DNA from 2 places in the Neptuniibacter marinus genome. Region 2 is predicted to be linked to the other one. Evidence: predicted binding sites of a transcription regulator. Region 2 holds the regulator's gene; the other holds the start of a gene.
The links. The regulator sigma-54, encoded in region 2, starts transcription at its own class of promoters, with help from an activator protein. The targets are predictions, from matches to a motif close to TGGCACNNNNNTTGCTNT.
Positions count from the first base shown of each region.

Region 1: the regulator sigma-54 is predicted to act here: its motif matches at 1,962-1,979, upstream of ACOQOE_RS07800 (circularly permuted type 2 ATP-grasp protein).

Region 1 covers NZ_OZ245004.1:1,690,529-1,698,800, forward strand. The annotation lists gene ACOQOE_RS07795 (alpha-E domain-containing protein) at 1-370, opposite strand, end outside; gene ACOQOE_RS07800 (circularly permuted type 2 ATP-grasp protein) at 373-1,821, opposite strand; gene ACOQOE_RS07805 (protein kinase domain-containing protein) at 2,084-3,805, opposite strand; gene ACOQOE_RS07810 (formate/nitrite transporter family protein) at 3,898-4,710, opposite strand; gene htpX (protease HtpX) at 5,151-6,044, opposite strand; gene ACOQOE_RS07820 (class I SAM-dependent methyltransferase) at 6,245-7,150, shown strand; gene ACOQOE_RS07825 (exonuclease domain-containing protein) at 7,151-7,642, shown strand; gene ACOQOE_RS07830 (HDOD domain-containing protein) at 7,713-8,272, opposite strand, start outside.
Region 2 covers NZ_OZ245004.1:3,075,517-3,083,788, forward strand. The annotation lists gene ACOQOE_RS14440 (KpsF/GutQ family sugar-phosphate isomerase) at 1-176, shown strand, start outside; gene ACOQOE_RS14445 (KdsC family phosphatase) at 176-700, shown strand; gene lptC (LPS export ABC transporter periplasmic protein LptC) at 701-1,273, shown strand; gene lptA (lipopolysaccharide transport periplasmic protein LptA) at 1,257-1,787, shown strand; gene lptB (LPS export ABC transporter ATP-binding protein) at 1,792-2,517, shown strand; gene ACOQOE_RS14465 (RNA polymerase factor sigma-54) at 2,574-4,082, shown strand; gene hpf (ribosome hibernation-promoting factor, HPF/YfiA family) at 4,132-4,422, shown strand; gene ptsN (PTS IIA-like nitrogen regulatory protein PtsN) at 4,444-4,902, shown strand; gene rapZ (RNase adapter RapZ) at 4,911-5,768, shown strand; gene ACOQOE_RS14485 (HPr family phosphocarrier protein) at 5,774-6,043, shown strand; gene mgtE (magnesium transporter) at 6,164-7,513, shown strand; gene yjgA (ribosome biogenesis factor YjgA) at 7,522-8,046, shown strand; gene ACOQOE_RS14500 (carbon-nitrogen hydrolase family protein) at 8,043-8,272, opposite strand, start outside.

The DNA.
Region 1 (8,272 bases), 1.4 Mb from region 2:
TTCCTTGGCGGATATGGTTACGTGCATATAGATCTAATTCATTGATGAGCTCCCATGTGTCTTGTGGAAGTACATCACGGGTTGTGCGGATATTTTCTTTCGCTTGCTTCAATGACGATAGCATAGAGCTTGGGTTGGTATCGTCAGCTAATAAGAACTTAACAACGTTATGCTCTGTCTGCACTTTATAGCGATCAGAGAAAGTATCAATACAGCTATTGATTTTTATCAGGTTAAACCAGCTAATATTGGTGTCACGAGGAAGGTCAAATAAAAGGTTATCATAAACCCCAACGAGTCGAGCTGTATTTTCTACACGCTCTAGGTAGCGCGCACTCCAATAAATTCTTTCAGCAACACGAGATAGCATAATTATTTATCCTCTGTATCGACAATCCAAGTATCTTTACTGCCACCACCTTGCGATGAGTTGACAACCAATGAGCCTTTTTTCATGGCGACGCGGGTTAAACCACCGGTTGTGACATATGTGTTTTTTCCTTGAAGAATAAAAGGGCGTAGGTCTAAATGTCTTGGCTCCATGGTGTTAGAGCTAATTAATGTTGGAGCTGTGGATAAACTTAGCGTAGGTTGGGCAATATAGTTGCGTGGATTTTCTTGAATTAACTCAGCAAAGGTTGCTTGCTCTTTTTTAGTCGAGTGAGGTCCAATGAGCATCCCATACCCGCCAGATTCATTGGCGGGCTTAATTACCAGTTCATCTAGGTGCTCTAAAACGTAAGCTCTTTGCTCTGGATCTTCACAGAGGAACGTTTCTACATTAGGCAATATTGGCTTCTCATTGAGGTAATACTCAATAATTTTAGGTACATAGGCATAAATGACTTTGTCATCGGCTACGCCCGCGCCGGGTGCATTAGCCAGTGCAACATTGCCCGCTTTCCAAGCCCTCATCATGCCGGGAACACCTAAAACTGATTCTTTATCAAATACTTCTGGGTCGATAAAAAGATCATCAATACGACGATAAATTACATCGACTCTTTCAGGGCCGGAGATGGTTTTCATATAAACACAATCATCATCGTCCACAAATAGATCGCTGCCTTCAACGAGCTCGACCCCCATCTTTTGTGCGAGAAAAGCATGTTCAAAGTAAGCAGAGTTAAAAATACCGGGTGTGAGGACAACAATTTCAGGTTCTTCTATCTCTCGAGGTGAGAGAGATAGCAGCATATCAAAGAGTTGTTCAGGGTAATCATCTAATGGCAGTATATTCTCTTTTTCAAACATCTCAGGCAAAATGCGCTTAGTGATTGCCCTGTTTTCAAGCATATATGAAACACCTGAAGGTACTCGGAGGTTATCTTCTAAAACATAAAATTGACCGTCAGCATCTCTGACTAGGTCGGTTCCACATATGTGCGCCCATACGCCATGTGCAGGGTTCACACCGACGCATTCAGGCCGAAAGTTTTTTGACTCTTTGATGATATGTTCAGGAATGATGCCATCTTTAATCACATTTTGATCGTGATAGAGATCATCAATAAACATATTAAGGGCTTTTAAACGCTGTTTTAAGCCATCTGCAGTTGTTTTCCATAAAGGGGCAGGAATGGTGCGAGGAATGATATCAAAAGGCCAAGCTCTATCTATATTTCCTTCTTCGGTATAAACGGTAAATGAAATCCCCATTTCTTGAATTGTCACATCAGCCATTTGGCGGCGTCTATCAAGATCTTTTTCGTCCATTTCGGAGATATGTTTCACTAATTTATCTGCGGAATCTCTAGCACGTCCTGTGGGGGTGATGAGTTCGTCATAATGCTGCTTAGATTGATAATTATCCCAAATCATACCTATACCCAGATTATTGATCTTAATATTGAGCGCTATCGAACGTTAAATACGCACTAATTTATACTGATCGCACCAATATGATGCTTAAACCGTTTGCATATCTTATGTAAGCGTTTAATTCGCCGTATATATAGGGATCAGCAAGTTTCAGGCCAGTATTGGTGTATGATCATATATGGGGCGTTTGGCAAAATGATGACATGATCGATAAGCCATTATGATTATAGGACATTCTCAACATTACGTTATGTTTACTCAACTATTTGTTGAGTAGGTAGATAATGATGCAGGTTAGTAGAGCGGTTATGGCTTGCCAAACGAGTACGGGATTACGCTCCATTAAGGGGGAGCGGCTTTTATTAAGGAATGTTTTGTTGGGGTGTCTAAGATCAAATATGAATTCTGATAACTCTTCATATCGTTTATAGGGGTTTGGGTGTACCGCTTTCTTAAGTGTTTCATCGATCCAAGCGGGTGTCTCTCTATCCTCGTCTAAGACCGAGTTGTAATTAAGCTTCTTTTGCGCAGCGGGAGTGCGGGATTTAGAAACTTGAGTGCCGTAAGGAAAACGATTAGATAGCATGTGATAGGTTAAGACGCCTAGTGAATAGAGATCTGAGCGGCTAGTACCTATGTCGCCCAAAAAGTACTCGGGGGCTGTATAAAGTGCTGTGCCTAGTATTTCGCACTGTTCTTGAATTGAGGAAGATTCTACAATACCGGCTATTCTAACTGAGCCAAAGTCAATGATTTTTACCGTGCCGGATGTATCGATCATAATGTTATCGGGCTTTATATCCTGATGAAGAATATCCATTCTATGCAGAGCCCGTAACCCTTTTGCAACTTGCTCTATAATGGCCCGGACAGCTTCAATACTTGGCTTAGGGTTATCAATCATCCACTGCTTTAATGTCTGGCCTTCTATATATTCAGTCGTGGTGTAGAGGAAGTTCCTTTTTCTTGTTTGCTTGCCTGCTTTTAGTACATGGGCGCTATTGATACGGCGAGCGATCCATTCTTCCATTAAAAAACGCTCAAGGTAATCAGGATCACCTCGTAGGTCTATCGATGGGATTTTCAGAATAACGTGTTCATTAGTTTCATCATCTACCGCAAGGTAAACATGACTGCGGCTGGTTGCGTGTATTTCGCGAATAATCTTATACCCATCAAACTGTTCGCGGGGCACGAGTATGGGGGGTAGGGGAAGGTCGTCAACTTGAAGTTGTATATCGTTTGCATCTTGTTGCGGTACAGAATCAATGCGGATAATTTGAATCGTTAAGTTGTCTTTACTACCGGATTCCAATGCATGTTCAACAATTTTTTTGGCTGCTTGATTTAGGTCGTTACTGTTTTCGTTTAATGCATTGTCTATGAAGATAGCGTCTACATACTCATAAACGCCATCGGTTGCTAATATGAAGATGTCGTTTGTTGCGATAGGTACGGATAAAAAATCAAGTTCTAGTTGTGGCTCAATACCGAGTGCGCGACTGAGGTAGCTTTTGTCTTGTGATATCCATAATCGATGGTCTTTAGTGAGCTGTTCTAAAGCATGCTCATGAAACTTATAGATTCTAGAATCGCCAATATGAAACAGATAAGCAGTTGTGCTTTTAATGATCATCGCGCTAAAGGTGCAAACATAACCTTTGTCTTTATCGTAGCGGAAATCGCTGTTTCTTGTTTGTGCGTAAAGCCAAGCGTTTGCTGCGGATAATACTCGCTTTCCTGATGTTTGTACGGACCAAGCATCGGATGTGCAATAGTAATCATCGAGAAAGCTTTTTATCGCTGTTTCGCTTGCTATATGACTGACTTGGCTGCTGCTGATGCCATCGGCAACGGCGCAAGCAATACCTTTAAGGTTCAACTGAGCGTTTGTCGGGATAACAAAACCGTGGAAATCTTGATTGCTCTCTTTACGGCCTTTGTCGGAATATTGCCCAATCGATACAGTAAGTTTGGCTGTCATTATTAGTACCAAAAAGCCCTTCACCTAGATGAGAGGGCTTTTGTTGTGTTATGCAGAAGTGTGCAAAACGGTCAGTCGTTTACACAGGGTGTTTAAGCGATAGCGCGTTTTTTACCTGTTCTGATATGTGTGGTGTAAAGGGTTAAACCTGTAAAGGCTAAACCACCGACTAAGTTACCAAGTGCTGTTGGGATCTCGTTCCAGATAAAGTAATCCATCACTGAGAAATCACCTCCCATAATAATACCCGATGGGAAAAGGAACATGTTGACGACGGAGTGTTCAAATCCCATGAAGAAGAACAGCATTATAGGCATCCACATTGCGAGTACTTTGCCACTTACGGAGGTTGAGATCATTGCACCTACAACACCCATCGATACCATCCAATTGCATAGCATGCCGCGAATAAAAATAGTAAACCAACCGGCTGCGCCATATTCGGCATAACCTAAAGTACGGGACTCACCTACGCTGGCAATTTTTGCACCTACTGCACCTGGGTCCGTATTAAAGCCATAGGTGAAAACGAAGGCCATCATTACCGCTACAGTTAATGCCCCTGCAAAGTTGCCAAGGAAAACTAATCCCCAGTTTCTTAAAACGCCCTGAACGGTTACACCGGGACGTTTATCGAGTAATGCTAGCGGGGTGAGGACGAAAACACCGGTAAGTAAGTCAAAACCCATAAGGTAAAGCATACAAAAGCCAACAGGGAAGAGTATTGCGCCGATTAAAAATACACCGGTTTTAACTGCAACAGTAATGGCAAATACAGCGGCTAGTGCCAATATAGCACCTGCCATATATGCGCGGATTAGAGTGTCACGTGTCGACATGTGAACTTTAGATTCACCTGCGTCCACCATCTTCGTCACAAATTCGGAGGGGAGTAAGTAAGCCATTTTTATTGCCTCATTCAATGTTTAGAATTTTTTAAAAATCGGTGGTTACAGTTCTTTAGGCGAAAAAAAAAGCGCACACTACCTTACTCTTTTAAAGAGTAGTTAGTGGACGCCATTGCCCTAGTTCACTGTAATGTTAGTTCGATAGAGAACTATCTGATTGAATTCAAAGCATAAGCTATGCCTATTTTTTTTATTATCTTTTAAAACAGTTGGTTAAGGTTGTTTTTGATTTGTTTTTATATGGATTTTAGACATGAATAAAATAATAGTTGCTAGCTAATTGTGCTTGTCTAATGATTGTGCTCTTTTATGGGGCGGTGATTAGGAGGGATATTGGGATTGATAGGTAGAGGTTGTAGCTTTATTAAGACTTGTAAGACGTAGTTTTCGTCTTACAAGTCGTTAGGAAATCTATTTTCAAGTATCCGATTAAAGCTTCACTTCATTGATTGAAGCGCAGCTATACGTTGATCTAAAGGTGGGTGACTTGCCATAAGTGCCATCAACCCGGATTTCATATGGCTGCTTATTCCGAATGCGGTGAGCTGTCCGGGCATCTGATCTGGCATATCATATTCAGCTTTTAGACGTTGCAAAGCACCGATCATGGCATGATTGCTTGATAGTCGAGCACCTGCTTCGTCAGCACGATATTCACGATATCTTGAGAACCAAGCGACAATAAATGAAGCTAAGACAGCGAAGATCATCTCAAAGATAAATACAGTTATGTAGTAACCAATACCTGTACCTGCTGGGCTGTTGTCATTACTGTTCTTTAAAAAGCTATCTACAGCGTAACCAGCAATACGGGCGAAGAACATAACAAAAGTATTAATAACCCCTTGCACTAAAGTCATGGTTACCATATCACCATTGGCAACATGGCCTATCTCATGGGCCATAACAGCCTTTACTTCTTCTCGCTGGAATTGCTGTAGTAATCCTAAGCTGACGGCAACTAAAGCATCGTTTTTATTCCAGCCGGTAGCAAATGCATTGGCTTGTTGGGCAGGGAATATGCCAACTTCAGGCATTTTAATGCCAGCTTTTTCTGAAAGTTCAGCTACTGTATCAAGTAACCATTGCTCATCAGCGTTACGGGCATGAGTTATGATCTCCGTACCCGTGGACATTTTTGCCATTTTTTTGGATAGGAAAAGGGAGATAAAAGAGCCAATAAAGCCAAATACAGCACAAAAAATGAGTAGGCTGGTTAGATTTAGGCCAGAACTTGATATGTAGTGCTCTACACCGAGTAAATTCAGTGTGATACTGGCTACAATTAATACGGCAATATTAGTGAGCAGAAAAAGGCCGATACGCATCATCTGTGTCTATGTTCCTATTATAAAAAGTTGTTACTTAGATTAGGGCGCAAGGGGAAAGTTTCAAGTGAATTAATCCTGTTTGTTTGTATAGTTTTTTCGATTGATTAGGCAAATAGAAGAACTTTCAACATAGCTGGTGTAGAGCGCAACACAGGCCTATAATGCGTGATTTTTTTGATCCTCATTATCTAGGAATCTTAATGCATACAATCTTGAGCGAAGTTAAAAAGCAGTTGTCTAATTCAGACAATGAAGCGCGTAGAATTTTTCACGGGCGTGGGCACTGCTTTGAAGGCTTTGAGCATTTGGTTATTGATTGGTTTCCTCCTTACGCGGTTGCTAGATTTTATCGTGATGTTGAGCCTGATTGGATTGAAACGTTAAGTGAGGCACTTAACGAGCTGCCGCAGATTAAGGGATTGGTGGTGCAGCAGCGCTCGCGTGGCAAAGGCGTAAACCAAGATGTGGCTTGGGGAGAGGTTCCAGAGCTAATGGAAACTCAGGAACTTGGATTGTCTTATTATGTTAAGCCGCAACGCAATCAAAACAGTGGTTTGTTTTTAGATATGCGTGAAGGCCGACGGTGGATTAAGGATAATGGGAATCAAAAACGTGTGCTGAACCTTTTTTCCTACACTTGTGCCTTTTCTGTTGCTGCCATTGCAGGCGGGGCAGATCATGTTGTTAATGTAGATATGTCTAAAGGGGCGATAAGTACAGGGCGTGATAACCACCGATTAAATGGTATTAAAGGTGATAGAGTCACGTTTCTGGCTTATGATCTATTTAGATCTTGGAAGCGAGTGCGTCAACTGGGGCCTTATGATGTGATTGTTATAGATCCACCTAGTTTTCAGCCTGGTAGTTTTGTGGCGGAAAAAGATTATCGTAAAGTGATTCGACGTTTGAGTGATCTCACAGAATCGGGAAGCCAAGTTTTGGCATGCCATAATGACCCTAAAAATGGCACTGAATTTTTAAAACAGCTGATGTTAGACGAATGCCCAGACTTTACGTTTGTTGAGCGTTTAAGTAACCCCGAAGATTTTCCAGAAGCAGAGTTAGAAAAAGGGTTAAAAGTGTTGTTGTATGCTAGGGAGAGATGAGTGGAATTAATTTGTATTGATCTAGAAGCAAGTGGATTGGGCGCGGAGTCTTATCCCATTGAGATTGCTTGGATTAATGATGAAACCGGTGAGCAGGATAGTTTTCTAATTAATCCTGAATCAGCAGCTGGCTGGCATTATTGGGATGAGCATGCGGAAGAGATGCATGGTATAGATCGTGATGATTTGGTCAGCAAAGGTTTAGATATAGTTAATGCCTGTAAGCGTATGAATAAAATGTTGACAGGAAAAACGTTGATTAGCGATGCTTTTGAATTTGATCTGTTTTGGCTAAGCCGTTTATTTGAGGCTACAGGTATTCAGCCGAGTTTTAGAATGGCGGGTTTAGATCGAATATTAAATAAAGAGCAACGTATTCAGTTCAGCTTTTTAGCAAAAGCACAATTTAGACGTCATCGTGCGTTGCAGGATGTTGAGGATATTATTAAATGTATTAAAGCGGTAACGCTGCAAGGGCCTGAAACAGCTTGATCGGTTCTGATTAGTCTAAAAAGCGACAAGAATAATCTGTTATCCGTCGCTTTATTTACTGCGATATAAATTAAGCTAGACTGTTTAAGCCTGAATCTAAAAGCAGTGCTTCTTCGAGCGCATCATAAGTATCAGATGAAATTCCAGCTAAAACGGCTATATCGTCGGGAAACTGTTCTTTTAGAACTTCGGTTGATTCACCTTTATGTGCGGCAGAATGTATTAATGTTGCTAAGTTTACAATAGCTGCAAGAGGTGAGGGGGTGTCAGCGCTGGCAGGATGTTTATATTGCAGTATTGCTTCGCCTAGTTCTTTAGGAAATTTCCACATATTAAGTAGTGCTTGCCCCGCTTCTTGCGAAGTAAAGCCAAAACACTCTTTCTCTGCCTCATCACGACTACAGTTCGATTCTTCAATTAAAGCTTGGATTGTTTGAGCTTGTATAGGGTCGGCTAAATGAAGTAAGAGTTGTCCGATGTTATGAATTAATCCTGCAGTAAAAGCCACGTCTGGGTTTATTTGAGAGCCTTGTTCGGCAAGCCATTTTGACAATGCAGCAACTTGAAATGCATCGCTCCAGAATTGCTTAAGATCGATGCCTTTAACTTCTTGAACCGAACCGGCAATGC
Region 2 (8,272 bases):
TCATTGATGATGTAATGACACCAAACGGTACAACAGTAACTGCTGAAATGCTTGCAGCAGAATGCTTACAAATTATGGAAACAAAAAAAATCAATGCACTGATCGTTACCAATGAAACGAATCAGCCTATAGGCGCTCTCAATATGCACGACCTATTAAAAGCGGGAGTTATTTAGTGTCAGAGTCTTCATTGCAGCAATTAAAAAACATCACCCTTGCGGTATTTGATGTCGATGGAATACTTACCAGCGGCCAGCTGCTATTTTTAGCGGACGGCCAAGAAGTCAAACAGTTCAACACCTTAGACGGGTTGGGTATTAAGCTACTAATGCAAGCGGGTATCGAGACCGCCATTATTACCGGCCGGCGCTCGCCCCAAGTTGAATTACGCAGCCAATCCTTAGGTATCAACTACCTTAAACAGGGCCGCGAAGACAAACTGGTTGCTCTCAACGAGATATGGGATAAAACAGCCCACAACGCATCAACCACCGCTTACATAGGTGATGACTTCCCTGATCTTTCAGCCATTATCCAATGCGCCTTTGGTGCGACTGTTCCTAATGGCCACACTTTCGTTAAAAAACACGCAGACTGGTGTACATCCCGTCAGGGTGGCGAAGGCGCTGGACGTGAATTTTGCGAGTATATACTTGAAGCACAAGGGAAATTGGATCAACTCAAACAGATGTATTTATAAATGCTAGATCTCAGCAATAAGATAAGAGTGGCACTCGCCGCTATTATTTTAATACCTGTACTACTTTATTGGGGCTTTGCATCCTCCCCCAATGAAGGCGCACGTACAAACAGTTCGCTGCTAAACGGAATAGATTACTTTGTCGAAGAAGCAACCATCAAAGAGTGGAATAACGAAGGCAAAATTTCAAGAGTGTTAAATACAGCCAAGCTAGAGCATTACCCTAATCTGAGCCTAAGTACACTAGATCATCCTGAGAGTCTTAGTGTTAGAAATGATGGTTCCAAAGTTAAACTTACATCAGACACAGGCACGGTTTTAGATGATAATAATCAAACAAACCTTGCAGGAAATGTCATAGTTAATGATAATCCTGATTCTATATCAGCAACCATACTTAACACTGAGCAACTTACAATCTATCCTGATAAAGATTATGCAGAAACTGATGAGCCCGTTAAGATCACATCACAACAAAGCATACTTGAAGGCGTAGGTATGGATATTGACTTCAATAATCGAGTTCTTAACTTACACTCCAGGGTAGAAGGGACCCATGACAATGCTAAATAAGCTCTATAATCTAGCCTTCATTTTTTTGGCTTTTGCAGTGTCGAATGCTTATGCCCTTCCTGACGACCAAGAACAGCCGATTTACATTACGGCAGATACTGCGCAAATTGATGACAAAACAGGCATCACCACTTACAAAGGCAACGTCATTATTAAACAAGGATCACTCCTCATTGAAGGAGAGCACGTTGATATGTATCGTGGTGAAGATGGAGTTGAAAAACTCATTACCAAAGGAAGTCCTGCACATTTCAGACAACTTCCTAGGAAAGGCGACCCATACAGCGACGCTTGGGGCAAGCACTTACTTTATCAGGTAGATGATCAAAAACTCACTATTACCGAAGAGGCCAAGGTTGTCCAAGCAGAAGACACTTTTACTGGAAACAAGATCGTTTATGATCTAGACAAGTCGATTGTGAACGCATTCGGTGGTGCAAGCAAAGACGAAACTGGTGAACCGGGACGTGTAAATATGGTTATTCAACCTAAAAAGAAAAATAAGGCCAACTAACCCTATGAGCTTATTAGAGGCCAAAAATCTTGCCAAGCGTTACAAAGGCAGGGAAGTTGTCAAGGACGTTTCACTAGAGATCAAAAATGGTGAGATCGTTGGCCTTCTAGGCCCCAACGGTGCAGGAAAAACGACCTGTTTTTACATGATTGTTGGTCTTGTGCAGGCCGATAATGGCGCCGTTAAAATCAAAGGACAAGACATTAGCGCACTACCTATGCACGGCCGTGCTCAACAAGGTATTGGCTACCTTCCCCAAGAAGCATCTATATTTAGAAAACTGTCTGTGAAGGACAATCTACTTGCGATTTTAGAAACAAGAAAAGACTTAGATAAACACGCTGCCCAGTTAAAAATGGAAGAGTTGCTTGAAGAATTCCATATCACACACATAAAAGACAGTATGGGCATGAGTCTTTCTGGTGGAGAACGTAGACGTGTAGAAATTGCACGGGCATTAGCAACCGAACCCGAATTTATTCTATTAGATGAACCTTTTGCAGGTGTTGACCCTATCTCAGTGAATGATATAAAGCAGACCATTCGCCATCTTCAATCAAGGGGCATTGGTATATTAATTACTGATCATAATGTGAGAGAAACCTTAGATATATGCGAAACAGCTTATATTGTTAGTGAAGGTACAATCCTTGCTAACGGCTCACCAGCCGATATTATGGCAAACGAAGCAGTAAGAAATGCTTATCTGGGCGACCAGTTCACACTTTAAGCATATACTTAGCTATAAATGAATTATGTAGTTTCAGGAGTTTGTCCCTTAGTATTATGAAACAAGCGCTTCATCTAAAAATTGGGCAACAGCTCACAATGACCCCACAGCTACAGCAAGCAATTCGCTTACTGCAGTTGTCTACGCTTGATCTTCAGCAAGAGATTCAAGAAGCATTAGAGAGCAATCCTATGCTTGATGTCTCTGAAGACGAGCACGCCTCGGCTTCCGAGACTCAAGAGAGCAATTCACAGGCACCAGAGACAGAACCTGAAGCTACAGCCACCGCGACAGCTGAAGCCGATCTTGACGATAACATTACAACTGAAGATAACTGGAATGAGAAAATACCAGAAGAACTATCAACCGATAGTAACTGGGAAGACACATTCCAATCATCTGGCCCTAATCTAAGCCAAAGCAAGGAAGATTTTGATTCCTTTGAATCTAATGATACTGCAGAAGAAACACTGCAAGACCACCTTCATTGGCAATTAAATCTTACGCCAATGAGTGATATTGATCGTCTTATTGCAACAAACATTATTGATGGCATCAATCCTGATGGTTATTTAACCATCACCCTAGATGAAATTTTAGATCACTTCCATGCGCAAACAGGTGAGCAGTTTGAAGAAGTAGAGCTGGATGAAATTGAAGCCGTTCTTCACCGCATACAGCAGTTTGATCCAGCAGGTATTGCCTGCCGTGACCTCAGCGAGTGCTTAAGCATACAGCTCCAACAGCTACCGCCTGAGACACTCTGGAAAAATGAAGCGATCAAAGTTGCACAACAATATATAAAACTACTCGGCGCGCACGATTATCGTCAATTGATGAGAAAAACACGCTTAAAAGAGCCTCAACTGCAGCAGGTCATCCAACTGATACAAGGGCTCAATCCTAAACCAGGCGCTTCAATCAGTAGCAGTGCAGCAGAATATGTTATTCCCGATGTGCTTGTGACCAAGCAACAGGGAGAGTGGCGCGTCCACCTCAACCCGGAAGTATCCCCTAAGCTACGTATCAACTCAGGTTACGCAGGTTTAGTGAAACGGGCCGATAATAGCTCTGATAACACCTACCTAAAAAACCACCTACAAGAAGCTCGATGGTTTATTAAAAGTTTACAAAGCCGCAACGAAACCCTATTAAGAGTGTCTAACGAGATAGTAAAACGACAAATCGGCTTTCTTGAACATGGCGAAGAAGGCATGAAGCCAATGGTGCTTCATGACATTGCTGAAGCAGTGGAAATGCATGAGTCCACTATATCTCGAGTGACTACACAAAAGTTCATGCACACACACCGTGGAATATTTGAACTAAAATACTTCTTCTCGAGTCATGTAAGTACAGCAACAGGGGGTGCAGCGTCCTCAACCGCTATTAGAGCGCTTATCAAAAAAATGGTTGCCGCTGAAAACAACGCGAAACCATTAAGCGACAACAAAATTGCGCAATTTCTTGATGAACAAGGCTTTAAAGTGGCTAGACGTACAATTGCGAAATATCGTGAAGCGATGGGAATTCCACCATCGAATGAAAGAAAACGTTTAGTTTAATAAAAGAGTGGCAAGAGTAGTATGTCACTGCAATAAATAGGAGAAACCTATGCAGATCAACATTACTGGACACCATGTAGAATTAACTGAATCAATGAATAATTACGTGCTCTCGAAACTACAAAAAATTGAGCGTCATTTTGATAACATCACCAATGTGCAAGTCACACTCAGCGTAGAAAAGCAACGTCAGAAAGCTGAGGCGGAGATGCACTTAGCAGGTGCCCAGCTCTTTGCTACACATGAACACGAAGATATGTACGCTGCAATTGACGGCCTTACTGACAAGCTAGATAGGCAAGTCATTAAGCATAAAGAAAAAACTAAAACTCACAAATAACTGGTCTGTACCCAAAAAATTATGTTGCTTCATGAACTATTAACCCCCTCAAGCGTCCTTTGTGGCCTTGAGGGTGGTAGTAAAAAGCGAATTCTGGAAAATGCTGCTGAAATAATATCGGAACAACATCCCGATATGAGCTCATCATCAGTCTTTAATGGACTTCATTCGCGCGAAAAGCTTGGTAGCACAGGAATAGGCGACGGGATTGCCATTCCACATTGCAGGCTGGCAGAATGTACTGAAGCTAAAGGCTATCTAGTAAAACTAGACACACCTATAGATTTTGATGCTATTGATGGAAAACCCGTAGACCTTCTATTTATTTTGATTGTTCCTGAAGACTCAACATCTGAGCACTTAGCTACACTAGCCTCAGTTGCAGAGCTCTTTAGCCAAGAAGAAGCCAGAACAAAACTAAGGGAAAGCCAAGACAGCCATTCTCTATATGAGACATTATGTGAATTGAGTGCTGCCTAGGAGTTAAAATGAAGCTTGTTGTGATTAGTGGTCGTTCCGGCTCAGGAAAAAGTACAGCATTACAAGCTTTAGAAGATATTGGTTTTTACTGTATAGACAATTTACCAGCTCTTTTGCTACCCGACCTTGTCCAACAAATGAGTAGTGATCCTAGTCACCCTGAACAGATAGCAGTCAGTATTGATGCGCGTAATTTGCTCAGTAACTTAGCCAAATTTCCAGATATCTTAAATCAACTTCGCCAAGATCATTGGGCTGAATATGAAGTTATTTTTTTAGATTCATCGGAAGCAACCCTCCTCAAACGCTATAGTTCAACCCGACGTAAGCACCCCCTTTCAGATACCCATAAGAATCTACAACAATCAATTAAGTCAGAGCTAAAGCTTTTAGAGCCTATCGCAAGCCTAGCCGATATTCGAATAGATACTACGCGCCTATCCCTGTATGAACTTCGAGATACAGTCAAACTGCGGGTTGCCAATCGCAAAGCCCAAACATTATCGGTCCAATTCGAATCGTTTGGTTTTAAACATGGCGTCCCCTTAGATGTAGACTTTGTCTATGATGTACGCGCACTACCCAATCCTCACTGGGTTCCTGATCTACGTAAGTATACCGGTCAAGAGAAACCGGTTCAGGACTTCTTAGAGGAATCACAGGAAGTTCGAGAGATGATAGAAGATATAACCAGCTTCCTTGAACGTTGGCTTCCCCGATTTTCAGAAAATAACCGTAGTTATATTACGATTGGTGTTGGCTGCACAGGTGGGCAACACCGATCTGTTTATATTAGCGAACGTCTAGCTTCTCATTTCTCTCAACATATGGATAATGTCCATGTTCGTCATCGTGAATTGAGCTAACTATCATGCAAGAAAAAGAACTACTCATTATTAATAAACTTGGTTTACATGCGCGAGCAGCCGCTAAGCTTATCGGTGTAACATCACGCTTTTCATCCGAAGTTTTAATGGAGAAAGACGGACGCGCTGTAGATGGTAAGAGTATTATGTCTGTAATGATGCTAGCAGCAAGTAAAGGCACAACGTTGACCGTTAAGGTGACAGGAAGTGACGAAGAGACTGCAATATCCGCCATTGAAGAACTGATCAATAACAGATTCGATGAGGAAGAATAAGGCTCTCTCGATTAATTTTTAGGCTTATCCCTTCAGCTTCCGTTATAATCAAAGGATTACATTCTATTTACTCTTCTACTGAAAAAAGAAGACCTAGCAAAGTCCATAAGCGATAAAACCATGGCCGTTGAAGAAACAAAATCACATTTTGATAAGCTTAACGATGCCTTAGATAGTGGTGAGTTTCGTCAAATTCGCTTCACCTTAAACAAGACTTTGCGACCAACCGAAGTTGCCCGCTTAATTGAGAAATCACCTCCCAAAGAGCGTCAGATCCTTTGGAACTTAATCTCACATGATTTAGAAGCCGTAGTACTCCAGCATTTAAACGACGATATCCAAGCGGATATCTTAAGTCGCATGAATACTGAAGAGGTACTAGCACTTACCGAATCTCTTGATTCTGATGATATGGTAGATGTGCTACAACAGCTACCTAATAGGGTAATGAAAGAAACCCTGCGCATCATGGACAAACAAAATCTGTCTAGGGTTGAAAAGCTGCTCTCTTATCCGGAGGATACTGCCGGCGGCTTAATGAATACAGATACAACAACTATTCGTCCAGATATTAGCGTCGAAACAACCTTACGTTATATTCGTCGCCACGATGAAATCCCCGAAATGACGGATAGCCTCATTGTTGTCAGCCGAAAAGACTCATATATAGGCCTACTACCCTTAACCAAACTATTAGTATCCGATCCCTCAATCAATATTCGAGAGATCATGAACACCGATATAAAAGCGATCAATGCCCAAATGCCCGACGACCAAGTGGCGGCTTTGTTCGAAGAACATGATCTAGTATCAGCCCCTGTTGTTGATGACAATGGCAAACTGGTTGGTCGTATTACGATTGATGATGTGGTCGATGTTATCCGAGAAGATGCCGATCATTCATTAATGAGCATGGCAGGCTTAGACGAAGATGAAGATACCTTCGCCCCAGTTATGAAAACCACACGGCGTCGTGCAGTTTGGCTAGGTATCAATTTACTCACTGCATTTATCGCTTCAGCAGTAATTGGTTTATTTGAACAGACTATTGACAAAGTTGTTGCCCTCGCCGTACTTATGCCCATTGTTGCCTCCATGGGCGGTATTGCTGGCTCACAAACCTTGACGCTTGTTATCCGTGGTCAAGCATTAGGGCATGTAGAACGATCAAATGCTCGATGGCTACTTAACAGAGAGGTCATTGTAGGTATATTAAATGGCCTACTTTGGGCTGCTGTCATTGCTGTAGTCGCGACAGTATGGTTCCAAGATATAAATCTCGGCATCATCATCGCTCTGGCAATTATCATTAATTTAGTTGTAGGTGCTATCTCTGGCACCTTACTACCTATAGTGTTGAAATCTATGAGCATAGATCCCGCCTTAGCCGGAAGTGTCCTGTTAACAACCATAACCGATGTGGTAGGCTTCTTTGCCTTTTTAGGTTTAGCCACCATTTTTTATGCCTGAGAAAACTCATGAGCGATAACGCAATATTTTCATCCTCTCATCTAAACGACCAAGATGAAGAGTTAAGCAAAACAGAAGCAAAACGCCAAATGCATGCCCTGCAAGCATTAGGGGCACGCCTGACAAAGCTTAATAAAGAACAACTTGAAAAGATGAAGTTAGATGAACGCTTACATCTAGCCATTGAAGAGTTTCATCGTATTAAGTCAAATGGTGCTCAGAAAAGGCATCTACAATATATCGGTAAAATAATGCGCACAGAAGATACCGATAAGATTGAACATGATTTAGGCCTATATGAAGCAGGCCAACAAGCACACACTCAAACTTTTCATAAACTGGAACGCTGGAGAGATCGCCTTATTACTGAAGGCAATAGTGCGCTTCAAGAGTATATAAATGAAAACCCAAGCGCCGACGTACAGCATTTACGTCAACTGATTCGTAACGCAAAAAAAGAGTTAGAATTACAAAAGCCACCAGCAGCAGCCAGAAAGCTTTTTAAATACCTACGTGAAGTGGCTGGCGCTTAAAAACCGGCCGTTTTTCTATGTTGCATAACTGGCATCGCCTCTCGTCGCTTATGCAGCATAGGCAAATTGATATCGGCTAGCACAATCCCCTTTCCTGCACGTTCCCGCAAAGCTAAAACTTCGCCCCAAGGATCAACAATCATACTATGCCCCCAGCTAGAGCGCGTTTCTGAGTGCTTACCACCTTGATTCGCTGCAAGTACATAACATTGGGTTTCAATCCCTC